DNA from 2 places in the Faecalibacterium sp. An77 genome. Region 1 is predicted to be linked to the other one. Evidence: riboswitches for the same ligand, from Rfam matches in the RefSeq annotation. Region 1 holds a riboswitch; the other holds the start of a gene.

The links. Region 1 has a riboswitch for thiamine pyrophosphate ahead of thiW (energy coupling factor transporter S component ThiW). Riboswitches for the same ligand answer to the same signal wherever they lie in the genome.
Region 2: linked by a shared signal. The riboswitch ahead of thiT (energy-coupled thiamine transporter ThiT) and the one ahead of thiW (energy coupling factor transporter S component ThiW) in region 1 are both predicted to bind thiamine pyrophosphate.

Annotation. Positions count from the first base shown of each region.
Region 1 is NZ_NFHK01000053.1:5,359-15,707, forward strand. Features, by position in the region: gene thiC (phosphomethylpyrimidine synthase ThiC) at 1-953, opposite strand, end outside; gene thiD (bifunctional hydroxymethylpyrimidine kinase/phosphomethylpyrimidine kinase) at 987-1,799, opposite strand; gene thiE (thiamine phosphate synthase) at 1,920-2,564, opposite strand; gene thiM (hydroxyethylthiazole kinase) at 2,551-3,372, opposite strand; gene thiW (energy coupling factor transporter S component ThiW) at 3,388-3,912, opposite strand; TPP riboswitch at 4,177-4,282, opposite strand; gene B5G28_RS12460 (conjugal transfer protein) at 4,409-5,152, opposite strand; gene B5G28_RS12465 (CD3324 family protein) at 5,282-5,545, opposite strand; gene B5G28_RS12470 (MerR family transcriptional regulator) at 5,755-6,591, opposite strand; gene B5G28_RS12475 (pyridoxal phosphate-dependent aminotransferase) at 6,679-7,857, shown strand; gene B5G28_RS12480 (iron-containing alcohol dehydrogenase family protein) at 7,880-8,950, shown strand; gene B5G28_RS12485 (YjiH family protein) at 8,990-10,336, shown strand.
Region 2 is NZ_NFHK01000033.1:13,028-23,376, reverse strand. Features, by position in the region: gene B5G28_RS10450 (glucose-6-phosphate isomerase) at 1-1,160, shown strand, start outside; gene B5G28_RS10445 (ATP-binding protein) at 1,213-1,617, shown strand; gene B5G28_RS10440 (YceD family protein) at 1,796-2,293, shown strand; gene rpmF (50S ribosomal protein L32) at 2,319-2,498, shown strand; gene B5G28_RS10430 (DUF512 domain-containing protein) at 2,606-3,958, shown strand; gene der (ribosome biogenesis GTPase Der) at 3,955-5,298, shown strand; gene plsY (glycerol-3-phosphate 1-O-acyltransferase PlsY) at 5,444-6,121, shown strand; tRNA gene B5G28_RS10415 (tRNA-Ala) at 6,346-6,421, opposite strand; gene thiT (energy-coupled thiamine transporter ThiT) at 6,592-7,167, opposite strand; TPP riboswitch at 7,247-7,348, opposite strand; gene B5G28_RS10405 (MBL fold metallo-hydrolase) at 7,511-8,290, shown strand; gene B5G28_RS10400 (sugar kinase) at 8,374-9,462, opposite strand; gene B5G28_RS10395 (4Fe-4S cluster-binding domain-containing protein) at 9,673-10,349, opposite strand, start outside.

The sequences.
Region 1 (10,349 bases):
GCAATGGCGCCGCCGATGGCCGCGGTAATGTGATCGTAGCCGGGGGCGATGTCGGTGACGATGGGGCCCAGAACGTAGAAGGGAGCGCCCATGCAGAGGGTCTGCTGCATCTTCATGTTGGCCTCGATCTGGTCCATGGGCATGTGGCCGGGGCCCTCCACCATCACCTGGACGTCCTTGGCCCAGGCGCGCTTGGTCAGCTCGCCCAGCCGGACCAGCTCCTCAATCTGGCACACGTCGCTGCCGTCGGCCAGACAGCCGGGACGGCAGGCATCGCCCAGAGAGATGGTGACGTCGTACTCCCGGCAGATGTCCAGGATCTCGTCGAAGTACTCGTAGAAGGGGTTCTCCTGGCCGGTCATGCTCATCCAGGCAAAGACCAGAGAGCCGCCCCGGGAGACAATGTTCATCTTCCGCTTGTGCTTCTTGATCTGCTCGATGGTCTTGCGGGTGATGCCGCAGTGGAGGGTGACAAAGTCCACGCCGTCCTGTGCATGGAGCCGGACCACGTCGATGAAGTCCTTGGCGGTCAGGGTAGCCAGATCGCGCTGGTAGTGGATGACGCTGTCGTACACCGGAACAGTGCCGATCATGGCGGGGCACTCGCTGGTGAGCTTCCGGCGGAAGGGCTGGGTGTTGCCGTGGGAGGACAGGTCCATGATGGCCTCCGCGCCCATGTGAACGGCGGTCATCACTTTCTGCATTTCCACGTCGTAGTCCTTGCAGTCCCGGGAGACGCCCAGGTTGACGTTGATCTTGGTGCGCAGCATCGAGCCCACGCCGTTGGGGTCGATGCAGGTGTGAAGCTTGTTAGCGCAGATGACCACCTGGCCCTTGGCGACCAGATCCCGGATTTCCTCCTCGGTGCGGTATTCCTTGGCGGCGACGGCTTTCATTTCAGGAGTGATGATGCCGCGCCGGGCGGCGTCCATCTGGGTGGTGTAATTTCTCATAGGTTGCCTTCCTTTCAGACATTCAGAGTGTTCTTATTCCATGCTTTCTGCAAACGTTCCCCGCAGGTCAAACCCGTGGTGCAGCGGGCCGCTGCCCTTGCCCAGATCCAGCATGGCGGCCAGCGCGCCGGACAGGTAGTCCTTGGCCCGGCGGATGGAATCCTCCAGGGAATAGCCCTTGGCCAGGTTGGAGGCGATGGCAGAGGAGAGGGTGCAGCCGGTGCCATGGGTGTTGGGGTTGGCGATGCGCTTGCCCTGGAACCAGACCGCCCCGCTGCCGCTGTACAGCAAATCGTTGGCGTCGTTGATGCTGTGGCCGCCCTTCACCAGGACGGCGCAGCCAAAGGCCTCATACAGGGCTTTGCCGGCCTGCTCCATCCCGGCCTCATCCTGGATGGAAAGGCCCGACAGGGCCTCTGCCTCGGGGATGTTGGGGGTGATGACGGTGGCCATGGGCAGCAGAAGCTTTTTGAGGGTGGCGACGGCGTCGTTTTCCATCAGGGCCGAGCCGCTGGTGGCCACCATCACCGGGTCCACCACCAGGTTCTGGGCCTGGTAATGGCTCAGCCGCTGGGCGATCACCTGGATCAGGGCCGCAGAGGATACCATCCCGATCTTGACGGCGTCCGGCCGGATGTCGTCAAAGACCATGTCGATCTGCTGCTGCAAAAACGCCGGCGTCACCTCCGAGATCCCTGTCACACCGGTGGTGTTCTGGGCGGTCAGGGCGGTGATGGCGCTCATCCCATAGACTCCGTTCATGGTCATGGTTTTGAGATCAGCCTGAATGCCGGCGCCTCCGCTGCAGTCGCTGCCTGCAATGGTCAATGCTGTCTTGAGTTTCATGATGTGGTTCTCCTTTCGGGTTCAGCATTGTTTTCTAAAGCGGCAAAAGGTGGTGCCCCCAATGTGCCACTGTGAATCCCCCGGCGGGGCCGGGAGCGATTCGTCCAAATGGGTTGGGCCTTATTGTCCGGTTACCATCCGGCGGGACAACTCCACCAGACGGGCGGTGGCCTGACCGGGGTCAGGCGCGCCGAAGATGGCCGAGACCACCGCGACACCGTCCACCCCGCTGCCGCTCAGCTGCAGGATGTTGGCAGGGGAGATGCCGCCGATGGCCACGGTGGGCACGTCCACCGCGTCGCAAATGGCCTTGAGGGTGTCAAAGGACATGGCTCCGGCGTCGGTCTTGGTGGAGGTGGAGAAAACCGCCCCCAGGCCCAGATAGTCGGCTCCGTTGCGGACGGCTTCCAGCGCTTCCTCCACCGTGTGGGCCGACACACCGATCATCATGTCGTCACCCACCCGCTTGCGGACGTCCGAGGCGGCCATGTCATCCTGGCCCACGTGGACGCCGTCGGCGTGGCAGGCGATGGCAATATCTATGTTGTCGTTGACGATGAAGGGGACGTGATAGCGATGGCACAGGTCGGCCATCTCCCGGGCCTCCTGCAGAAAGGCGGCCTCGTCCAGGTCCTTTTCCCGCAGCTGGATGCAGGTGGCGCCGTTTTGGAGGGCAGCCTCCACCTGTTGGGCCAGGGTCATTTGGCCGACCCAGGCCCGGTCGGTCACTGCATAGACCAGCATGGTGTGTTTATCGCATTTCATAGCGTGCTCCTTGTTCCAGTGCTTCCGGCGTCAGGTTGTACATGGCGTCGATGATATAGGTTCGATAGCTGGCGTTGCCGTCCAGCGGGGACAGACGGGCGTGGGCGATTTCGCCGCACAGGCCCATGGCGCAGACAGCCGCCGCTGCGGCTGTCAGGGGATCGTCGGGGTTGGCGGCCAGATAGGCCGCCGTCACAGCGGACAGCTGGCAGCCGGTACCGGTGACCCGGCTCATGTCGGGGTGTCCGTTGTAGATGCAGAAAACACGGTCGGGGTCGGCCACCAGATCGATGGCCCCGGTGATGGCCAGAACGGCGCCGCACTGGGCCGAAAATTCCCAGGCAAAGGCAGCCATCTGGTCCAGATTCTCCGGGGTGACCCGGTCGGCCAGATCGGCGTCCACCCCTTTGGTGCTGCCGCTGCCCAGAGCCAGGGTTTTGATCTCGGAGATGTTGCCCCGGACCACCGTGGGCTTGACCTCCTCCAGCAGCCGGAGGGCGGTGGAGGTCCGCAGAGTAGACGCGCCGGCTCCCACCGGGTCCAGCACCACCGGATGGCCCAGTTCCTTGGCCCGCCGCCCGGCGGCCAGCATGGCGGGGATGGTGCGCTGGTTGAGGGTGCCGATGTTGAGGTTTAACCCGCTGCACAGGGCGGTGATTTCCTCTGCTTCGCCGATGTCATCGGCCATGATGGGGCTGCCGCCGCAGGCCAGCAGAATGTTGGCGCAGTCGTTGACGGTGACATAGTTGGTGATGTTGTGGATCAGGGGCGTTTTGGCCCGCACGTTGGCTGCGATTTCCTGAAACATGAAGGTTTCCTCCTGTTATGCTTTGCCCCGCAGGGTGGCCTGTACCTGAGCCCAGACACCGGTATCCCGCAGCGCATAGAGGATGATGCCCGAGAGGATGGCGCCGCCGGCGGTGGACACCAGGAAGGGGATGATGTAGGCATAGAAGGCGATGCTGCCGGCGCTCTGGCCCATCAGCAGGATGGCCACCGGATAGGCGCACAGGCCGCCCAGAACGGCGGTGCCGAACACTTCCGCCAGCAGGGTGGGCAGCAGGGCCTTGGTTTTCCAGTAGACCAGGCCGCACAGCAGTGCGCCGATCATGCTGCCAGGGAAGGCCATCAGACTGCCCAGGCCCAGCAGGTTCCGCAGCAGGCTGGCGACAAAGGCCACCGCGATGCCATACTGGGGCCCCAGGAGCACGGCGCAGAGAATGTTCACCATGTGCTGGACGGGGGCGCATTTGCTGCCGAATACCGGGAAAGAAAACAGGCTGCCCACCACGGCGACGGCGCACAGGATGCTGGCGACAGTGAGCTTGTGAACGTTGGTCTTTTTCATGATAGATCCTCCTCTGAGATGCAATGTGAGAAACGGCGGTTCCAGCGACGTTTCCCATGGGTGAAATGGGTAAACTTTGCCCATAAAAGGTCGGTCGAAGCTTGCTGGCTTCCTCTCACGCCGGAACACGGCTTCCCATCGCTGTACTACAAGACCCAAGGCGCTCCCCTTGGTCCGCCGCGGCCGGGCCGCGGATTCCGTCTCTCTCAGCCTCCTCCCGGAAGAAAATTAAAAAATCGGAGATGCCTGACTTGGCATCTCCGAAAAAGAAAGCGTTGTTTTCCCTACGTTGGCATTATCCAAATCAGGTTTACGGGTCGAAGGTCACACCTTCCTCTCAGCCTGTTTACAAGCTCCCCAGTATGTAGTTTTTGGACAGGGAAACGCGCTTTTTTGTCTGCTGCTTGATAAAAATAAACGCAGGCAGGATGCTTTTTGCGCCAAAGATGGGCGCGGCCCTTGTCGGGTTACAGTATAGCGCGAATCGCGCCCCTTGTCAATACAATGTCAAACGGTGGGGGGAAGAGGGGAGGCCCGGTCCGTCCGGGAACCGGTAAACCTGTATCCGATCGAAGCGGTTGTTTTCGGTGTAGTAGACCGCCTGTTCCCGAACCGAATAGACAAAGGAAACCCGTGTGGCCCAGATGCCCTCCTGATGGACCTCCTCCAGCAGGGCCAGGCCGTCCCGGACCGAAAAGCCGGCGCTGCTGCCCTTCAGCAGCTGTTCGGCCCGCTGATAGCGGTCGTCCCCCGGCAACGCGAAGGGAGCGGTGCTTGCCGGATCCAGCAGGGAAGCGTTGGCCATCAGGGAATAGGGGGCGTATTCTGCCCGCCAGCCGATGCCCGGCTCAACAATCAATACCCGCCCCTGGCGGTCGGACAGCATGGCCTGCATGGTGGCGTCGGGGGCGTAGACAATCCGGCGGGTCTGGACCAGGGCCAGAGCCTGGTCAAAGGTGATTTCCGCCCGGATGAACCGCTCGGTCAGGTCGGCGATGGTCAGACAGTCGGGCCCTTCCCGGTAGGCACCGGCGGGGCTGCCATGGACGTATAGAAGGGTTCCCGCATTGCCGTTCCGGTGAACGCCGTGATAGGAGTGGCGGACTCCGTCGGGGCGAAGAATGCCAATGAAAAAGCGGTCTTTTTCCAGGACCACCTGGTGGTCCCAGACGGACAGGTCGATCTCGAAGTTGAAGCCGGTGATGATGTCATCCCCGCGGTGAAGAAAACGTGTGCACATAGATGGTGTCCTCCGGTTGTTTGGATGGTCTCAGGATACCGCAAAGGGCGGGGGATTTCCATCCACCGGATGATGCAGAACCGTTTTGTATACACGAAAAGGGGCCGCTGCGCAGCAGCCCCCGGAAGGTTATTTGCGATAGATGATTTTGCGGATGGCGGAGAGCGACAGACTGTAGCGGTCTGCCAGCTGCTCCATGGATGTGCCTTCCCGATAGGCCCGGCGGATCTGCCGGTTGCGGCGTTCCAGCTCCTGGCGGTAGCCGGACACCTCACCCCAGCGCTTGGGCTGGGCGGCATCGGCGGGAATGTACAGATAGCCGCCCTGAATGTACCGCTGCAGCTCCCGGACCAGGGATTCGGGAAGGAGGTTTTTGGCGTTGACGTATTTCATATGCGGGCTTTCCTCCTTGCAGATGCATCAGGCAGCAAAGCCAGCAAAATTTCACTGCGACAGCCGTTACTCCATGCAAAGGTCGCAGCACACTGGCTTTGCATGGAGCCCGTCTTGGTTGAGTTTGATCATACCATCCCTTCTTTCCTGAATGACCGGGTGAAGCGGGGCAGACTTCAAGGAATGCCCCGCAGGAAAACGCGAAAAACTTACTGGAACACCTGCACCGAAATCCGGGTCAGATAGCCGGAAGGGTCCGCCATGGACACCTCGTCCAGCACCGCCTCCTTGTAGCAGAAGGCCCCGGGGCGAAGGTGATTTTGGGCCAGATATTCCTGCAGCAGCCGGAACGCCGGGGCGGCGTTGTAGTAATCCCCGGCCAGATAGGTCACGGCATATTCGCCCGCCGGCTTTTGGTGGCAGGGATGCCCTTTGGGCTCGTCCACTACCTTGGTGAAAAAGTGGGAGTAGCAGCCCCACTGCTCCCGGGCCAGGAATTCGGTGGAAACCATGGCCCCATAGGGATGGCCGGCGTTCAGCCGGTGGCGGCTGCAGTAGCCGATGTGGCTGCACAGGGCGGCAAAAACCTGGTCGTGGTCGTCGGTGTTGATGGGCGGGCTGACGACCAGATATTCGGCGGGCAGCTGTTCCAGTCCTACGCTGCCGATGTGGGCGGTAACCTGGGGCTGACGGCTCAGATCCACCAGCCCCAGCTTGTTGTCGATGACCTGCTCAATCCGGCGGAGCTTTTCCAGCTCCTGCTGGACCTTCAGCTTCTGCTGACCCAGCAACTGCTGCAGGGCCTCGGGGCTGCGGTGGTCGATGTAGCTGCGGATCTCTTTGAGGGGCATCCCGATTTCCTGCAAACACCGGATGGTGAAAAACAGGTCGCACTGGTTTTCGCTGTAGTAGCGGTAGCCGTTTTCGTCGGTGAACGCGGGCCGAAACAGCCCGATTTCGTCGTAATAGAGCAGGGTCCGCTTGTTGGTATTGCATAAACGGGCAAATTCGCCTGTATTTATACATGGATTTGGATTTTTCTGCATAAATATACAACTTTCCTCTTGACTGTAACGTTACGTTACACCCTATTATAATGACATCGTGTCGAAAGATCAAGGAGGAAGACCACTATGCCTAAACTGAGTGACCGCGTCGGGACTTTTACGGATTCCGTCATCCGCCGTATGACCCGAATCAGCGATGAATATGGAGCCATCAACCTTTCCCAGGGATTTCCGGATTTTGCCCCCCCGAAAGAAATTCTGGACGCTCTGGCCAAGGTGGCCTATGAAGGCCCTCATCAGTATTCGGTGACCTACGGCGCCGAGAATTTCCGCGAGGCCCTGGCCAAAAAGCAGGGCCGTGCCATTGGCCGGACCATCGACCCGGACAAGGAAATTGTGGTGACCTGCGGCGGCACCGAGTCCATGATGTGCGCCGTCATGACCATCTGCAACCCCGGCGACAAGATCATCGTCTTTTCGCCCTTCTATGAGAACTACGGCGCCGACGCCATCCTGTCAGGCGCAGAGCCCATTTATGTGCCTCTGGTGCCGCCGGAGTACAACTTTGACCTGTCCCTGATCGAGGACGGCTTCCGCCAGGGAGCCAAGGGCATCATCGTCTGCAACCCCTCCAACCCCTGCGGCAAGGTGTTCACCCGGGAGGAGCTGATGGGCATTGGCCAGCTGGCTCTGCAGTACGACGCCTTTGTCATCACCGACGAGGTGTATGAGCACATGGTCTACGCCCCCAACCACCATGTCTGCATGGCATCGCTGCCGGGGATGTATGAGCACACCATCACCTGCAATTCTCTGTCCAAGACTTATTCCATCACCGGCTGGCGCCTGGGCTACCTGATCGGACCCGAAGAAGTGGTGGAGGGCGCCAAGAAGGTCCATGACTTCCTGACGGTGGGCGCTCCTGCACCCCTGCAGGAGGCAGCCGTGGTGGGCCTGAACTTCCCCCAGTCCTATTACGATGGCCTGCTGGACCTCTACACCCGCAAGCGCAGCCGTTTCCTGGACGGACTGGACAAAATCGGCCTCAAGCACAACATTCCTGAGGGAACCTATTTCGTGATGGTGGATATTCAGGACTTTTTGAATCTGCCCCAGTTCACCGGATACAGCGACCTGGAATTCTGCGAGTGGATGATCCGGGAGATCGGCGTGGCGGCGGTGCCGGGTTCCAGCTTCTTCCGTGAGCCGGTCAACAACCTGATCCGTCTGCACTTTGCCCGCTCGGAGGAGACCATCGATGAGGCCATCCGCCGCCTGAGCCGGATGGCGGAGCTGCTCAAGTAAACGGCAGGGAAGGGGAGGACCTATGTCTGCAACAACCTATTTTGCAAATTATACCATCGGCCCCGACGCCTACGACGCCGTGCCCCAGGTGTGCAAGCTGTACGGCAGCCGCGCCCTGCTGATCGGCGGACCCAAGGCCATGGAGGCGGCGGCCCCTGCTCTGCGGCAGGCCCTGGAGGGCAGCGGCCTGGAAATCGTGGCCCAGGAGGTCTTTGGAACCGACTGCACCGTCAGCCGGATGGAAGCGCTGGCCGCTCTGGCCAAGGAACGGGGCGCGGAAATGATCTTTGGCATGGGCGGCGGCAAGGCGCTGGATACCGCCAAAGGCGCCGCCTGGCGGGCCGGACTGCCGGTGTTCACGTTCCCCACCATCGCGGCCACCTGCGCCGGCACCACCGCCCTGTCGGTGGTGTACCGGGAGGACGGCAGCTTTGACCACTTCGATTATTTTGACCGCCCGGCCATCCACTGCTTTATTCATACCGGCGTCATCGCGGCGGCGCCCGCCTGCTATCTGCGGGCCGGCATGGGGGATACTCTGGGCAAATACTATGAGTGCCAGTTCTCCTCCCGGGGCGAGTCTCTGCCCCACAGCTCGGCCCTGGCCCGGTCCATCAGCGGAATGTGCTGTTTCCCGCTGCTGGAGCACGGCGCGGCCGCCATGGCCGACTGCCAGGCCAACCGGGTCACCCCGGCGCTGGAGGAGGCAGTCCTGGCCAATGTGGTGAGCACCGGCCTGGTGTCCCTGCTGGTGGATGAAAACTACAACGGCGCGGTGGCACATTCGGTATATTATGGCCTGGTGCTGCTGTCCGGCTTCGAGGAGGCCTATCTCCACGGGGACGTGGTGGCTTACGGCGTGCTGGTGCAGCTGGCTCTGGACGGTCAGACCGACGAGATGAAGAAGATCCGCCGGTTTATGGACGATCTGGGCATTCCCGCCACCCTGGGCCAGATGAATGTTCCCCTGGACCGCAGCGTGCTGGAACCGGTGCTGACCGAAGCCGTTCACAGCCCCGACATGGAGCACATCCCGTACCCCGTCACCGAAGATATGCTGTTTGAGGCCATGCAGCGGGTGGAAGCGCTGTAACCCCGGCGTCTGGATTGATTTGTGAGGAGTGAGAAAGTTATGACCAAATCCACTGCCGTCAATCCCAAAAACCTGCTCAAGTTCATTCTTGGGTCGGCGTTTGGCGTATTGATGTTTCTGGTGCCGATTCCCCAGGGAGATTCCTTCACCACACTGCTGGACTTCCTCAAGACCGGTTTGAAAAACCTGATGGGCGTCAGCATGAATTACATCATTGTGGGCATCCTGGTGGTGTCGGCGGTGATGGGCGTGATTGATATGGTGTTCAAGCCTGATTTCATCCGCAAAAACACCTACCTGAGCAAGGCGTTCCACACCACCCCTTTCTATCTGGGGTCCAAAATTCTGGGCGCCATCTTTGCCTGCATGATTGTCTTTGGCTTTGGCCCCGAGGCGGTGACCTCGGCGGACACCGGCGTCACCATGCTGGACCTGTGCAACACCCTGCTGTGCATTGTGGTGTCCTTCAGCTTCATTCTGCCGTTTTTGACCGACTGTGGCATCATGGAGTTTCTGGGGGTTCTGCTGCGGCCGGTGGTGCGGCCCCTGTTTCATGTGCCGGGCCGTGCTTCGGTGGACCTGATTGCCTCCTGGTTCGGCGCGTCCAACGCCGCCGTCATCCTGACCCGTGAGCAGTACATGAAGGGCTTCTACACCAAGCGGGAGGCCGGTTACATCATGACCAACTTCTCTCTGGTGTCCATTCCGTTCTGCCTGATGATCGCCAACACGGTGAACGTCAGTCACTTGTTCCCGTCCTTCTATCTGTGCATCTGCCTGGTGGGCATCATTCTGGCGGTCATCGGCATCCGCATCCCGCCCATCAGCACCATTCCCGACACCTATCAGGAGAAGACTGGCAAGCAGATCAACGAGGACCTGCCTGAAAACACCAAGCTGCTGCCCTATGCGCTGGAGATGAGCTGCCAGCGGGCTGAAAAGTTCACTCTGAGCAAAATTCTCTCCAGCGGCATGGAAGTCGTGGTGGGCATGTTCTTTGACCTGGTGCCGGTAGTCATGGCCTGGGGCATGGTGGCCCTGATGATCGCCACCTACACCCCGGTGTTCCAGTGGATTTCCTATCCCATCGGGCTGTATCTGCAGTTGTTCGGGGTGGAGGAGGCCTTTGCAGTGGCCCCGGCGGCCCTCATCGGCTTCACCGATATGTTCATCCCCGCCCTGCTGATCACCGGTGTGGAATCGGTCAAGACCCGCTTCATCATCGGCGTGCTGTCCCTGGTGCAGATCATCTACATGACCGAGGTGGGCGCCATCATCATCAAGAGCGAGATCCCCCTCAACTTCTGGAAGCTGCTCATCATCTTCCTGGAGCGCACCCTCATCGCCATTCCGCTGATTGTCCTGTTTGCCAACCTGTTCCTGTAACAGAAAATGCATT
Region 2 (10,349 bases), on a different contig from region 1:
TCAGCCGCATCCAGGCTGCGGCCGAGAAGATCCGCAGCGACTCGGATGTGCTGGTGGTGGCCGGCATCGGCGGCAGCTATCTGGGCGCACGCGCCGTGGTTGAGGCCGTCAAGGGCGTCTACCACAACGAGCTGGAGCCGGGCCTGAAGGTCTACTTCTGCGGCAACAGCATCAGCCCCACCGCCCTGAACGACATCATTGCTCTGTGCAAGGGCAAGCGCTTCTCCATCAACGTCATCTCCAAGTCGGGCACCACCACCGAGACCAGCCTCGCCTTCCGCGTGCTGCGCAAGCTGCTGGAGGACCAGGTGGGCGTGGAGGAAGCCAACAAGCGGATCTACGCCACCACCGACCGGGCCAAGGGCACCCTCAAGCAGCTGGCGGACAGCCAGGGCTGGCCCACCTTCGTCGTTCCCGATGACGTGGGCGGCCGCTACTCGGTGCTGTCGGCTGTGGGCCTGCTGCCCATCGCCGCCGCCGGCATCGACATCGCCGAGCTGATGAAGGGCGCTGCCGACGCCATGGAGCGGTTCTCGGTCCTCAGCCCCGACAACGACGCTTACCGCTACGCCGCAGCCCGCAACATCCTCAACCGCAAGGGCAAACAGATCGAGATCCTGGAGTGCTACGAGCCCAACTTCGCCCTGATGAACGAGTGGTACAAGCAGCTGTTCGGCGAGAGCGAGGGCAAGGACAACAAGGGCCTGTTCCCCGCCAGCTGCATCTTCTCCACCGACCTGCATTCCATGGGCCAGTTCATCCAGGAAGGCACCCGGAACATGTTCGAGACCATCGTCAACGTCAAGACCCCCGCCCAGGACCTCTACATTGAGGAGCTGGAGGGCAACTTCGACGGTCTGAACTTCCTGGCCAACCAGAACATGAGCGTGGTCAACCGCAAGGCCATGGAGGGCACCATCCTGGCGCACACCGACGGCGGCGTGCCCCAGCTGCTCATCGATGTGGACGACCTGTCGGCCTACAACGTTGGTTACCTGATCTACTTCTTCTGGCGTGCCTGCGCATGCAGCGGCTACCTGCTGGGCGTCAACCCCTTCAACCAGCCGGGCGTCGAGAGCTACAAGAAGAATATGTTCGCACTGCTGGGCAAGCCCGGCTACGAGAGTCTGACCGCAGAGCTGGAGGCCAAGCTCCAGTAATCGCACAGGAATCCTGCGCCGCAAGGCGTGGAAAATACAGGAGGCAATGACTATGATTAGACTGATTGTTGGCACCAAGGGTTCGGGAAAGACCAAGGCTATGATCGACATGATTAACGAGTCGGTCCGTACCAGCAAGGGCAACGTCGTCGTGGTGGAGAAGGGCATGAAGCTCACCTACGATATCGCATCGGCAGCCCGCCTCATCGACCTCGAAGAGTACAAGATCCAGGGCGGCGAGATGCTGTATGGCTTCGTCGCAGGCCTGATGGCCAGCAACTATGATATCACCGATGTCTACATCGACGGCATCCTGAAGGTCCTCGATCACGACATCAACCGTCTGGGCGTGGTTCTGGACGAGATGGCCGCCATCGCCGGCGACACTGTCCGCGTGACCGTCACCGTCAGCGCCGACGAGTCCATGCTGCCCCACAACGTCAAGAAGTACCTGTAAAAGGTCTCGGACGGTTTCATTCTGAAAAATTTCGGACAGGCCGGTGTGCTCAGGGCGCGCCGGCCTTGCCCGGTCCCGGCACAAAAGAATGAAATTTTTCCCATTTGTGCGCAATTTGGGGCTTGACACAGACCCCCTTTGGCGCTATACTTACAAGGCAGCTTTTTAGAGGTGTACTATGCAATTTGACCTAAGAAGGTTCATCGCATCCGGCCGCGCCAGACAGGAGCAGACTTTTGACTGCGACCTGACGGGGCGTGATTTTGCCGGGTCCCGCATCGAGGCGCCTGTGGCCGCCCGCTTTGCAGCGGAGGCCGACGGGGACGAAGTGCGGATGACTTTGCAGGCAAGCGCATCGGTGCATGGCGAATGCGCACGCTGTCTCGACCCTGTCCAGCTTGAGGTACAGGTGGATGCGGGCTGGACGGCGCGGGAACGCGACCTGGACGACCCGGATTTTGAGCTGCCCGTCAACGAGGCGGGCTGCATCGATCTGGACGACTGGCTCTACCAGGAGTTTTTGTTCCAGGTCCCCACGGTCCTGTTGTGCAGTGCCGACTGCCCGGGGCTGTGTCCCCAATGCGGGCGCAAACGTCCCTGCTCCTGCCCGGCTGCGCCGGAACAAAGCGCACAGCCGGATGCGAGGCTGAGCGTACTGAAATCACTGCTGAATTGATATTCCATCCAAGGAGGTGCAAACTATGGCAGTACCCAAGAGACATCTTTCCAAGGCCCGCCGCGATAAGCGTCGCAGCAACGTCTGGAAGCTGGAGGCCCCCACGCTGGTGAAGTGCAGCAACTGCGGCTCTTTCAAGCTCCCCCACCAGGCCTGCGGCAACTGCGGCTACTACAAGGGCGAGGAAGTCATCAAGAAGGGCTGATTTGCATTTTACTTGGTGGCATCATGGATGTATGACAGAAGGGGAGGGCGTGCCGCGCCTTCCCCTTCTTCGCGTTTTGAGACGCATTGCGAAAGGAGGCGGCGCCTATGGCCATGAAGATTGATACCGTCGCTGCGGGCAGCGACGCCCAGGCGCTGGGCCTGGGCCCCGGGGATGAGCTGTTGTCGGTGGACGGCAACGCCATCAACGACGCGCTGGACTACCAGTTTTATACCGACAGCCCCGGCTTTCATCTGACCGCCCGGGTGGACGGCGTCCTGCGGGAGTGGGACGTGGCCCGTCAGCCCGGCGAGGATTTCGGCTGCAATTTTGCCACCTATCTGGGGGACAAAAAGCACTCCTGCGCCAACCGCTGCATCTTCTGCTTCATCGACCAGCTGCCCCCCGGTATGCGCAAAAGCCTGTATTTCAAGGACGACGACGAGCGTCTGTCCTTCCTGTTCGGCAACTACATCACGATGACCAACATGCACGACCGCGAGATCGACCGGATCATCAAGATGCACATTTCGCCGATCAATATTTCGGTCCACACCACCAATCCCGAGCTCCGCTCCAAAATGCTGGCCAACCGCCGCGGCGGCGAAACCCTGAAATACCTCTACCGCCTGGTGGAGGCGGGCATCGCGGTGAACTGCCAGCTGGTGCTGTGCCGCGGGGTCAACGACGGGGACGAGCTGCGCCGCACCCTCACCGACCTGCTGGCCCTGGCCCCCATGGTCCAGAGCGTGGCGGCGGTGCCCTGCGGGGTCACCGACTACCGGGAGGGGCTGTACCAGCAGACCCCCTACGATGCGGCGTCCAGCGCCGAGGTCATCGACATCATGGAGGCCTTCGGCGACGAGGCCAAGGCCCGCCATGGCGTCCGGATCATCTACCCCAGCGACGAGTGGTATCTCAACGCCGGGCGTCCCATCCCGCCGGCGGAGTTCTATGAGGACTTCGCCCAGCTGGAAAACGGCGTGGGGATGTGGCGGCTGTATGAGGACAGCTTCCGGGCCGAGCTGGAGCGGGCCCACGTGGTCTATGAGGAGAAAAAGATGGACGTGGTCACCGGCACCATGGCCGCCCCCCTCATCACCGCCATGATGGAGGAACTGCACCGGCAGTACCCCATGATTTCGGTGACCGTCCACCCCATCCAGAACCGCTTTTTCGGCGGCAACGTGGGGGTGGCGGGCCTGGTCACCGCCACCGATATCATCGACCAGTGCGCGGGCAAGCTGACCAGCGGTGTGCTGGGCGTGCCCGAAGTGATGCTGCGCAGTGAGCGGGATATGTTCCTGGACAGCATCACGGTGGAGGAACTGGCCCGGCGCCTGGGGGTCAAAGTGGAGATCCTGCCGGCCGACGGCGGCAAGGAGGCCCGCGCCCTGCTGCGCAGCGGGCTGCATATTTCCCGCCGCAGAAAGCCGAAGAAGGAGGAAATGAGCCAATGAGTAAACCCATTGTCGCAGTGGTGGGCCGGCCCAACGTGGGCAAATCCACCCTGTTCAATAAACTGTGCGGCCAGCGCCTCGCCATTGTGGAGGATACCCCCGGCATCACCCGGGACCGCATTTTTGCGCCCTGCGAGTGGCAGGGCCACGACCTGCTGCTGGTGGATACCGGCGGCATCGAGCCCAAGGCCACCGAGGGCATCCTGGCCCATATGCGCCAGCAGGCCCAGATCGCCATCGACACCGCCGACTGCATCATCATGGTGGTGGACGTCCGCTCGGGCCTGACCTCCTCCGACGAGGAGGTGGCCCACATGCTGCGCCGCAGCCACAAGCCCATCATCCTGGCGGTGAACAAGTGCGACAGCGTCGGCGAGCCGCCGGCCGAGATGTACGAGTTCTACAACCTGGGCTTCGATGAGGTGATGCCGGTGTCGGCGGTCCACGGCCATGGCACCGGCGACCTGCTGGACGCCGTCTGCGCCCATCTGGACTTTTCCGAGACGGTGGTGGAGGAGGACCGGATTCCGGTGGCCATCATCGGCCGGCCCAACGTGGGCAAGTCCAGCCTGACCAACCGCATCCTGGGCGAAAACCGGATGATCGTGGCCGACGAGGCCGGCACCACCCGGGACGCCATCGACACCCCGGTGGACAACGCCTATGGCAAGTTCATCTTTACCGACACCGCCGGCCTGCGCCGCCGCTCCAACATTGAGGAAGGCCTGGAGCGGTATATGGTGGTGCGGGCCCTGGCGGCGGTGGAACGCAGCCGGGTGGCCCTGATCCTGGTGGACGCCACCGTGGGCTTCACCGAGCAGGACAGCAAGATTGCGGGCTATGCCCACGAACAGGGTAAGGCCTGCATCATCGTGGTCAACAAGTGGGACGCCGTGGAGGGCAAAGAGACCAACACCATGGAACTGCAGCGCCGGGGGTATGCCGAGTGCTTCAGCTTCATGAGCTATGCGCCCATCATCTTTATTTCGGCCCAGACCGGCTATAACATCGACCGGCTGATGCGGCTGATCCGGGACGTGGACACCCAGAACGGCGCCCGCGTGCCCACCGGCGTCCTGAACGAGATGCTGGCCCGGGCCACCGCCCGGGTGCAGCCCCCCACGGACAAGGGCCGCCGCCTGAAAATCTTCTATCTGACCCAGGCCTCCACCCGTCCGCCGACGTTTGTGGCCTTTGTCAACTCCAAGCCCCTGTTCCACTTCAGCTATCAGCGGTACCTCATCAACCAGATCCGCGAGAGCTTCAGCCTGGAACACACCCCCATCCGCCTGGTGGTCCGCGAGCGCGGCAGCGGGCAGGTCGGGGCGAAAGACGTGTAATCAACCCTGGAAGAAATGGCCCCGGCCTGCATGGATGCGGCCAGCCAGCCGGGGCTTTTGGTACCGGCGAAGGAAGGCGGGTCCTGCAGATACAGCCTGTGTGAACACAGGGCCTGCCGCTGCTTGATTCAAAGGAGGAATCCCTATGCTGATGGATTTTCTGATCGTCCTGGCGGTTGCCCTGGAGGCATACCTGCTGGGCAGCATTGACACCGGCATCCTGGTGTCCAAGTTTGTCTACCACGACGACGTCCGCCGCCACGGCAGCGGCGCCGCCGGTATGACCAATATGCTGCGCACCTTTGGCAAGAAGGCCGCCGCCATGACCGCCGCCGGCGACGTGCTGAAGGGCGTGGCTGCGGTGTGCATTGCCCGGTGGCTGTTCGGCTATATGTCGGGCCAGCTGTTCTCCCAGTTCCTGGGGATCTACCTGGCGGCCATTCTGGCGGTCATCGGCCACCTGAAGCCCATTTACTTCGGCTTCAAGGGCGGCAAGGGCGTCCTGGTGGCGGCCGGCACCATTCTGGCGGTCCAGCCGGTGCTGATTCCCTTCCTGATGGTGGTCTTCCTGGTCTGCCTGATCCCCACCGGCATGGTCTCCCTGGGCAGCATTACAGCAGCAGCCTCCTATCCCTTCCTGACCCTGGCCTATGGCCTGCTGAGCGGCTACGGCCTCCACGATGTGGTGGTGATGACGGTGGGCGGCGCCATTATGGCCGGCATGGTCATCTACATGCACCGCTCCAACCTCCAGCGCATCCGCGAGGGCAAGGAGTATCGCTTCGGCAAAAAAGGCAAGGACAACAACGGTACCAAAAACTGAGCCTGAACCCACATAGAAACAGCAAAGCCCCCGCCGTTCCCGGCGGGGGCTTTTGTTGCGGGTATCCTTCAAAAAGCGGCAAAGGCTGCGGTTTCGTCCCGGCAGAGGGCGCCCCAGGGACTGGCGGTCAGCCGGGCCAGGGCATGGGCGAACCGCCGGCCGGAACTAGACTGCCGCGGGCAATACAAACAAAAAAACACCCGCTTCGATTGAAGCAGGTGTCTTGGTGGAGATAAGCGGGATCGAACCGCTGACCTCTTGAATGCCATTCAAGCGCTCTCCCAGCTGAGCTATACCCCCATATTCTTGACTGTCTTAAGTGCTGTGCACCGGCGACGTCAGTTATTATAGCAGAGGAGAGGGGGAATGTCAACTGTTTTTCTGCAATTTTTTGCAAAAAAATGCCGCCTCCCGGACGGCATCCGGGAAGCGGCGGAAAAACAACGCAGATACAAAAGACCTTGGCTGAATCAGGCGGCGGCCTTTTCCTGCTCCAGGAACAGCTGGGGCGCGGCCTTGTAGATCAGCAGGGCGGCCACCAGGGTGATGATGGTTTCGGGCAGCATGTAGCTGGCGTTGTAGGTCAGGCTGTAGACCCAGGCGGACAGGCCCTCGTTCAGGTTGCCCCAGATCAGCACGCCGGACAGGAAGCTGCACATGAACCGCAGGAAGCCGGCCATGAAGGTGCCCACGGCGATGCCCACCGCCCGGTTGGAGAAGGGACGGGCGAACAGCTCGGCCAGGCCCAGGGCCATGAACGCCAGCACATAGTCCAGCAGCACCTCGCCCAGGAAGTACAGGAAGGTGGGCACCGGGGGAGCCCAGAAGCCCAGCAGCATCTGCAGCAGGCTGTTCACAAAGCCGGTGAACAGGCCCCACTTGACGCCGTGGCGGAAGGACACCAGCACAAAGGGCAGCATGCTCAGCAGGGTGACGCTGCCGCCGTTGGGCATGGTGAAGATGCGGATGTTGGACAGAACGGTGCCCACCGCAATCATCAGGGCGCATTCCACCAGGATGCGGGTCTTGGAATAGGTTTTGGTCATCAGAAATCGCTCCTCAAAAAAGTAGTACACAAAAACAAAAGCGCCCGCTTTGCAGCAGGCGCATGGGGTGTTTACAAAACCGGACGTTCCGCAAACTTACCTACGCCGGCATTACCCGGATCAGGTTGGAGGGTACTCCGCTTGTGCGGATCTCAGCCTTTCGGCGCCCCTGTTTTCATGTCCACCGTCCAGTATAGACAACTGTGGAAAAATGTCAACCCCCGGGACGGGATTTTCTTGCCCCAGGGCGGGGGCGCGTTCCCTTTTGGGGCGAAATGCGCTATAATAAAGCCAAAGCCGGCGGCCGGAGGGCCCCGGCACAATCCGAAAAGGCGGTGAAACAATGATCAACATCACAGCGCTGGTGGAAAACACCACCTCCGACGAGCGCCTGGACAAGGAACACGGCCTCTCCCTCTACATTGAGGCCCTGGGCCACAGGATTTTGTTTGATATGGGGCAGACCGATCTCTTTGCCCGCAACGCCGAGGCCCTGGGCATCGACCTGGCGGGGGTGGACCTGGCGGTGCTGTCCCACGGACACTACGACCACGGCGGCGGCCTGGCCCGGTTTCTGGAGCTGAACCAGACCGCCCCGGTCTACCTGAACCAGCACGCCTTTGAGCCCCACTACCACGGGGAGGAGCGGTACATCGGCCTGGACACAGCCCTGGCGGCCAGTCCCCGGCTCCGCTTTGTGGGGGACCGGGAAGAGATTGCCCCCGGCCTGACCCTGGCCACCTGCAACGGCCTGCCCAAGCGGGAGGACCTGGGCAGCTTCGGCCTGACGGTGGAGGAGGACGGGGCATTCCAGCCCGAGGACTTCCGCCACGAGCACTATCTCCTGATCGAGGACGCCGGGCGGCGGGTGCTGATCAGCGGGTGCTCCCACAAGGGGATTCTGAACATTGTGGACTGGTTCCGGCCGGATGTGCTGGTGGGCGGCTTCCACTTCAACACCATGCCCCTGGACGACGCCCTGGCGGGCTACGCCCGGCAGCTGTCGGCCTACGGCACCGAATTCTACACCTGCCACTGCACCGGCCGCAAGCAGTACGCCTTTATGAAGGAGTACATGGACCATCTGGCCTATCTTTCCACCGGCCAGACCATCCAGGTGTAAAACCCGGTGCGCCGGTCCGTTCCCAACAAAAAACACCCCCGGGCGCTGTGGGCGTCCGGGGGTGCGGTGGTTTTGGGGGAACGTTAACGCTTGATGTCGTAGTTCATGTTCATCAGGTTGCGGATGGTGCCCACGTCGTCGGTGATGTTGGCGTCGCCGTGGATGGTGTGCTTGATGGCGCTGCTGGCCACCGCAAAGTTGATGATGTCCATGGCCTTGTAGTTGTGGAGCATGGCGTAGATCAGGCCGCTGGCGAAGGCGTCGCCGCCGCCCACGCGGTCCAGAATGTTGAAGGTGAACAGCTTGCTCTCGAAGGTATGGCCGTCCAGCCACATGAAGGCCTTCAGGCTGTTCTCGCTGCCGCTGTGGGCGTAGCGCACATGGCGGGCGATGCACTTGATGTTGGGATACCGCTCAATGAACCGCTGGAAGATCTCGTCCTGCTGCTCATAGCTGGGCTGCAGGGGCACGCCGTCCTTCCAGTCGCCCTTGGAATGGTCGTTCTCGTCCTTCCACAGGTGGTAGGGCTCGATGCCCAGCAGCACGTCCACATAGGGCAGGCACTCGGTGCAGAAGTCCCGGGCATCCTCCCAGCTCCACAGGGTGCTGCGGAAGTTGCCGTCAAAGCTGACGGTCAGGCCCTTTTTCTTGGCGGTTTTCAGCAGGTCCATGGTCAGGGCCCGGCAGTTGGGGGCCAGGGCCGGGGTGATGCCGCTCAGGTGCAGCCAGTCGTAGCCGTCCAGCAGGGCCTCCAGGTCCACCCGGGAGAAATCGTACTCGGTGATGGCGCTGTGCTTGCGGTCGTAGGTGACCTTGGACGCCCGGATGCCGTAGCCGGTCTCCAGGTAGTAGGTGCCCAGACGGTGGGTGGGGACATCCTGCTGGGTGGCCAGAATCATGGGAGTGCAGTGGACGTCGTTGGAGCGCAGCATGCGGACCGCGCTCTTGCCCAGGCTGTTGTTGGGCACCACGCTGAAAAAGGTGCTGTCCACGCCCAGGTTGGCCAGCGCCAGGGCGATGTTGGCCTCGCTGCCGCCGTAGCTGGCCTCAAAGCTGGAGGCCATGCGGATTTTTTCGTAGTTCGGCGGGGTCAGACGGAGCATGATCTCACCGCAGGTGATGAATTTCGGCGCGTCGGTATCTCTGCTCAACAGAGGATTGTAGTGTTCCATAGGGCTCCTCCTTCAAGTTCCCGGTGGGCGGGCGGGTGCAGGCCCCAAAGGCCGCACGTTCAGTGTTGTATCCATTATATTGCTTTTCGCAGAGAATTTCAAGCAGCTTTCCCAAAACGTTGGAGGCAATGTGCCAAAATTTGTGGAAACCTGCTGTGCATTTGGATCAAAATGCGGGGATTTCAGCGCCGCGACGCCGAAATCCGCCCCTTACACCCCCGTCAGGTCAAAGCTGGGGGTGTATTCCTCCCGGGCGCTGCTCTTCTGCTGCATGTATCCGGTGGTGAGGCCCTTGTCCATGGCGTAGTTCACCACCCGGCGGTATTCGTAGGTGGTGATCCGCCGCCCGATGCCGTGGTCGGCGGCCTGATAGAAGGGGGTGAACTGGCTCATGAGGCTGGGCAGGAAACAGCCGGGGGCGGCGTCGTTCCAGGCGGCCATCTGGTCCAGTACCCGGAAACTGTCATCCGTGTGGCCGGGGATGGCCAGGTGCCGCAGAATCACACCCCGCTGGAGGATGCCCTCGCCGTCAAAGACGGGGCGGCCCGCCTGGGCCAGCATGGCCTCGATGGCGGCTTTGGCGGCGGCGGGGTAGTCGGGGGCGGCGGACAGGTCGGCCGCCAGGGCAGGGGAGATGTATTTCAGGTCGGCCAGCCAGATGTCGATGTACCCCGCCCAGCGGGCCACGCTCTCGACGGTTTCATAGCCGCCGGTGTTGCAGACGATGGGCAGGTGCAGCCCGGCGGCCCGGGCCTGGTCCAGGGCGGCCATAATCCAGGGCTGCCACTGGCCGGGGGTCACCAGGTTGATGTTGTGGGCCCCCTGGGCCTGAAGGTCCAGGAAAATTTCGGCCAGCCGCTCCACGGTGATTTCCTTGCCGAAGGCCT